2 regions of the Vagococcus sp. JNUCC 83 genome follow, and region 2 is predicted to be linked to the other one. Evidence: predicted binding sites of a transcription regulator. Region 2 holds the regulator's gene; the other holds the start of a gene.
What was found. Region 2 encodes HrcA, which represses chaperone genes, less so after heat shock. Its sites were predicted from a motif close to TTAGCACTCNNNNNNNNNGAGTGCTAA; they were not measured.
Positions count from the first base shown of each region.

Region 1: a site for HrcA is predicted at 1,341-1,367, ahead of groES (co-chaperone GroES). Genes of this name have one in related genera too.

Region 1 is NZ_CM132204.1:147,709-151,141, reverse strand. It holds gene JNUCC83_RS00790 (ABC-F family ATP-binding cassette domain-containing protein) at 1-291, opposite strand, end outside; gene JNUCC83_RS00785 (redox-sensing transcriptional repressor Rex) at 478-1,113, shown strand; gene groES (co-chaperone GroES) at 1,396-1,680, shown strand; gene groL (chaperonin GroEL) at 1,708-3,336, shown strand.
Region 2 is NZ_CM132204.1:1,246,571-1,250,003, reverse strand. It holds gene hemW (radical SAM family heme chaperone HemW) at 1-772, shown strand, start outside; gene hrcA (heat-inducible transcriptional repressor HrcA) at 1,062-2,108, shown strand; gene grpE (nucleotide exchange factor GrpE) at 2,125-2,697, shown strand; gene dnaK (molecular chaperone DnaK) at 2,749-3,433, shown strand, end outside.

The DNA of each region.
Region 1 (3,433 bases), 1.1 Mb from region 2:
CATTTCTTGTACATAATCAAAGACACTCAACATCTCTTCCCAAATTGTTTTATCTGATTCAAGGCCTGTATGTTGGTCCAAATAACCAATCGTTAAATCCTTCGTCTTCGTTACTAATCCTGTGTCTGGTTCTTCCATTCCAGCTAAAATTTTTAGTAATGTCGATTTTCCAGCACCGTTTCGTCCAACTAATGCTATTCTACTTTTATCTTGTATGTCTAATTGTATGTTTTCAAATAATACGTCATCTCCAAATAATCGAGAGACATTATTGGCTTGTAATAAAATCATAACTTCCTCCATCTATTAACTTCTAAAAACAGTTTATCATAAATATAGTATTATGTTTGGTATATTTATCGTTCATAAGTACTCAAGTGTAAGCGTAAAAATTGCTTTTATCCTTTAGTAAAGGTATCCTATTAACGTGAACTTTATAACAATTAGGGTATAAGATAAAAAAGTGAGGGAATTATTATGAAAGACACGACTATCCCAAAGGCAACTGCCAAAAGGTTACCTTTGTATTATCGATATTTAAAATTTTTATTTGATTCAGGTAAAAAAAAGGTTTCTTCAACTGAATTAAGCGAAGCTGTCAAAGTTGATAGCGCCACTATCCGCCGCGATTTTTCTTATTTTGGGGAACTAGGTAAACGTGGCTATGGCTATGATGTAGAAAGTTTAATGACATTTTTTGCCAAAACACTAAATGAAGATCGCTTAACAAATGTGGCTTTAGTTGGTGTGGGTAACTTAGGACATGCCTTGTTAAACTATCGTTTTCACCAAAGTGATAGCATTCGTATCAGTGCTGCTTTCGATGTTAATCCAGATATTGTTGGTCGTATATTAGATGGTGTTCCAGTGTATGACGCTAGTGAAATGGTTGAACAAATACGTGCACAACATATTGATGTTGCTATTTTAACAGTCCCACCAGCACACGCGCAAGAAAATACTGATAAATTAGTTGAAGCTGGTATAAAAGGAATTATGAACTTTACACCTATTCGAATTAACGTTCCAAAAGGAGTTCAAATTCAAAACGTTGACTTAACCAATGAAATGCAAACATTAATCTATTTCCTATCAAATTATAAAGAAGACTAACCAAAAGGCTTAACGAATTTTTTCGTTGAGTCTTTTTTGCTAAGTAATAGTGTATTTTCTTTTGCATGGTGTTTTTTGTCCAATTCAATCAACAAAAATAAACTAAAAACATTCACTATGACATGTTAGGATTAAAGATGGTAATAATTCAATATAAAAAGTATCTATTCTTAAAGTATCAAAATGCTTGCAAAAAAAAACATTTGTCTGTATTATAAAAGATGTGATTAGCACTCGATAAATAAGAGTGCTAAAAAATATAAAATTATGGAGGGATACACATTGTTAAAACCATTAGGAGATCGTGTTGTTATTAAAGTAAAAGAAGCAGAAGAAAAAACTGCCAGTGGATTAGTTTTAACATCAGCTTCAAAAGAAAAATCTCAAACAGGTGAGGTCATTGCTGTTGGTGATGGTCGTACTTTAGAAAATGGGACAAAATTATCCGTATCTGTAAACGTTGGACAAACTGTCCTATTTGAAAAATATGCCGGACAAGAAGTCAGTGACTCTGGCGAAGATTACTTAGTACTACATGATAAAGATATTATTGCAATCGTAGAATAAAAAATAAAATGATGAGGTGAACAATAAATGGCAAAAGATATTAAATTCTCTGAAGATGCTCGTAGCTCAATGGTACGTGGTGTTGATACATTAGCAAATATTGTAAAAGTAACTTTAGGACCTAAAGGACGTAACGTTGTTTTAGATAAATCATTTGGTTCTCCGTTAATTACAAATGATGGTGTCACTATCGCTAAAGAAGTTGAACTGGAAGATCGTTTTGAAAACATGGGTGCTCAATTAGTAGCCGAAGTAGCTTCTAAAACAAACGATATCGCTGGTGATGGAACAACAACTGCTACTGTTTTAACACAAGCAATTGTTCGTGAAGGTCTTAAAAATGTGACTGCTGGTGCAAATCCAATCGGTATTCGCCGTGGGATTGAGCTTGCTACTAAAAAAGCTGTTGAAGAATTACACGCTATTTCTAAAAAAATTGATTCTAAAGAATCGATTGCACAAGTAGCTGCTGTTTCTTCTGGTAGTGAAAAAATTGGTGAATTAATCTCTGAAGCAATGGAAAAAGTTGGTAACGATGGCGTTATCACAATTGAAGAATCTAAAGGGATTGAAACTGAATTAGATGTTGTAGAAGGAATGCAATTTGACCGTGGTTACTTATCTCAATATATGGTAACTGACAACGACAAGATGGAAGCTGTTTTAGAAAATCCATACATCTTAATCACAGACAAAAAAATCTCTAACATTCAAGATATTTTACCTTTATTAGAACAAATATTACAACAAGGTAAACCATTGTTAATTATTGCTGATGATGTTGATGGTGAAGCTTTACCAACATTAGTTTTAAATAAAATCCGTGGTACATTCAACGTAGCTGCTGTTAAAGCTCCAGGTTTTGGTGACCGACGTAAAGAAATGTTACAAGACATTGCCGCTTTAACTGGCGCAACTGTTATAACAGAAGATTTAGGATTAGACTTAAAAGACACAACAATCGACGCGTTAGGTTCTGCAAGCAAAGTGGTTATCGATAAAGATAACACAACAATTGTTGAAGGAAATGGCGATAAAAAAGATATTGAAAATCGTGTGTCATTAATCCGTTCTCAAATTGCTGAAACAACATCAGACTTTGACCGTGAAAAATTACAAGAACGCTTAGCTAAATTAGCTGGTGGTGTTGCAGTTATTAAAGTTGGTGCAGCAACTGAAACAGAATTAAAAGAATTAAAATTACGTATTGAAGATGCATTAAACGCAACTCGTGCTGCTGTTGAAGAAGGAATTGTTGCAGGTGGTGGTACAGCATTTGTTAATGTATTGCCAAAAGTTTCTGAACTTGATGTCACTGGTGACGAAAAAACTGGTGTGAACATCGTTGTTCGTGCTTTAGAAGAACCTGTTCGTCAAATCGCTGAAAATGCTGGTATGGAAGGCTCAGTTGTTGTTGACAAATTAAAACAAGCTGATGCTGGCGTTGGTTACAATGCTAAAGATGATACTTGGGTTAATATGATTGATGCTGGTATCGTAGATCCAACTAAAGTATCTCGTTCAGCTTTACAAAATGCTGCAAGTGTTTCAGCTTTAATCTTAACTACTGAGGGAGTTATTGCTGACAAACCAGAACCAGAAACTCCAGGAATGCCTGGTGGTATGGATCCATCAATGATGGGCGGTATGATGTAAACTCTTTAAAAGAGGTATATTGATATAAATAGAACCACATGAGGGTTTAGTTCTCATGTGGTTTTTTGATGTGGAAAAACAATATTTCTAAATAATA
Region 2 (3,433 bases):
TGATGACAGGTTACTAAAAAAAATTGGACGAAAACATTCTGCTCAAGACGTTTTTGATACGATGAATTTATTAGAAAAAGCGGATTTTTCTAATGTGAGTATTGATTTAATTTATGCCTTGCCAAACCAAACGATGGAAAGTTTTGAAGACACATTAGATAAAGCATTGGGATTAGACTTACCTCACTATTCAATGTATTCTCTTATCTTAGAAAATAAGACGATGTTTTATAATTGGGCAAGACAAGGCCGACTTCATCTGCCTGGCATTGATGTCGAAGGAGATATGTTTGAGCGTGCAATTGAGCGGATGACGTTAGCAGGAAAGCACCATTATGAAGTGAGTAATTTTTGTGAGCCTGGAAAAGAAAGTCGTCACAACTTGGTTTATTGGAATAATGAACACTACTATGGTCTAGGCGCAGGAGCCAGTGGTTATTTAGGGAATATTCGCTATAAAAATCACGGGCCTATCCAACATTACCTAGAACCATTAAGAGAAGATAAGCTACCAACTATAACAACGGAAAATCTAACCATCAAACATCAAATGGAAGAAGAGATGTTTTTAGGGCTTCGTAAAAAACAAGGCGTGTCTTTGGAACGTTTTGAGGAGAAATTTAATCAGACGTTTGAAACGGTTTATGGTGAGATTGCTACACAGTTAATGGATGATGGGATGTTACAAGTGAAAGACTCATTTATGTCGTTAACAGATAAAGGGTTAATTTTAGGAAATGATGTTTTTGAGAAGTTTTTACTAGAAAAATAAGATTAAAACAGTCTAAAGTGAAAAAATTAGGCTGTTTTTTTGTTATTCTCTTTTTTTTGACAAAATAAAGTGACAATTGTTTGTGATAATCTTCTTATTTTTGTAGGATAATGAAGACAAATCCTTTATACATCAAGTATTTTATCGTTATTAAATAAAAATTAGCACTCGATTGAAAAGAGTGCTAAAAAAGAGGTGCTTTTAGTTGACAAAAAAAATAATCCTTGATATATTTGATAATGTAGTTAGCACTTAATAGAAATGAGTGCTAATAAGGAAGGTGATTCGCATGTTGAGTAGTAGACAAGAACACATCTTGCAATTGTTAGTTCAACTCTATACTGAAACAGGACAACCTGTAGGATCGAAGACCTTGATGAATAATGGGATTACTGTTAGTTCAGCAACGATTCGAAATGAGTTATCGAAATTGGAAGATTTTGGTCTTATTCAAAAAATGCACACGTCTTCTGGTAGAATCCCCTCAATGCAAGGGTATCGTTATTATGTCGATCATTTGATGGACGCAAGTACGATAAGTTCTACTGATGTTCAACATATCAGACGATTATTTAATCGAAAATTTAATGCTACAAATGAGATTATTGAGTGGTCGGCTAATATTTTATCAGAGTTGACTAGCTATACTGCTTTTTCACTAGGACCTGAAGTAAAAGAAAGACGACTGACAGGGTTTCAAATTGTACCATTAAATGCTAGGCAGTTGATGGCGATTATTGTGATTGATGAAGGATATGTTGAGAGTCAAGTGTTTTCAATTCCACACTCAGTATCAACTGAAGATATCGAAAAAATGATTCGAATAATCAATGATCGATTGTTGGGAGAGACACTTTTGACAGTTTACCACAAACTTCGAACAGAGATTCCTTTGGTACTCCAACGTTACTTTAGTAATTCAAGTAACATCTTGTTCTTGTTTGAAGATGTGTTTAATCAAGCATTTGATGAACAAATCTATGTTGGTGGCGGAATGAACCTACTTAGTTCTGAAGCTATAACAAACCCAAACGAGTTTCAATCAGTTTATTCTCTTATCAGTGATACAGACAAATTAACGGAGTTACTTATCTCTGATACAACGGGGAAAATTGATATTAAGATTGGAGAGGAACTAAACAATGACTTGTTACAAAACATGAGTTTAGTTACAGGGTCATACGATGTTTTTCAACGAGGTAAAGGTTTAGTAGCTGTTTTAGGACCTGCTAACATGTCCTATTCGAAACTGTTAGGAGTAATGGATGTTTTGACGGATGAGCTTTCTAGACATCTAGAAACATATTATCGACATTTGGAAAATAGTGGAGAGTGAAAGGAGACTGACATAAGTGAAAAAAGATGAATCAGTTGATAACGTAGTTGAGGAAGAAAAAAAAGACAACGAAGCAACGGTAGAAAATAATGATGCTGTTGAAACAGAAGAAATAATAGAAGAAACAGACTCTGAAGAATCTATCGAAGAAAAACTTCAAGAAGATTTGGATAAGATGGAAGATCAGTTCTTAAGAGCTCAAGCTGAGATTGCTAATATGCGAAATCGACATAAAAAAGAACGCGAAGAGGCATCTAGATATCGAGCGCAAGAACTAGCAAAAGAATTACTACCAGCCCTAGATAACTTAGATCGTGCGTTAGCGATTGAAGTGAGTGATGAGCATGGTGAAGCAATGAAAAAAGGAATCGAGATGGTTCGAGAAAGTATGTTACATGCTTTTAAAGAGTCAGGAATCGAAGAGATTAAAGCTGAAGGAGAACCGTTTGATCCTAATTTACATCAAGCAGTTCAAACTGTTCCAGCTGAAGATGGACAAGATTCTGATGTGATTGTTCAAGTGTTGCAAAAAGGTTATGTTTTACATGAACGTATTTTACGACCTGCAATGGTGGTTGTGACACAATAATATACATTTAACTTTTAAAAATAAATTAATTAGACAAAGGAGATCTTTAATATGAGTAAAATAATTGGTATTGACTTAGGAACAACAAACTCTGCAGTAGCTGTATTAGAAGGTGGAGAAGCAAAAATTATTACTAACCCAGAAGGTAACCGTACAACACCATCTGTTGTATCATTTAAAAATGGAGAAATCCAAGTAGGTGAAGTTGCTAAGCGTCAAGCAGTAACAAACCCAAATACAATTTCTTCTATTAAACGTCATATGGGTGAACCTGGATATAAAGTAGAAGTTGAAGGAAAAACATATACTCCACAAGAAGTTTCAGCGATGATTTTACAATACATCAAAGGGTTTGCTGAAGATTATTTAGGAGAAAAAGTGGATAAAGCAGTTATTACAGTTCCTGCTTACTTTAACGATGCACAACGTCAAGCAACTAAAGATGCTGGTAAAATCGCTGGTTTAGAAGTAGAACGTATTGTTAACGAACCAACTGCAGCAGCTTTAGCTTATGGTTTAGATAAAACTGACCGTGACGAAAAAGTATTAGTGTTTGACTTAGGTGGTGGTACATTTGACGTATCTATCCTTGAACTAGGTGATGGCGTATTTGATGTATTATCAACTGCAGGTGACAACAACTTAGGTGGGGATGACTTTGACGAAAAAATCATTGACTACTTAGTAGAAGAATTCAAAAAAGAAAATGGCATTGACTTATCTAAAGATAAAATGG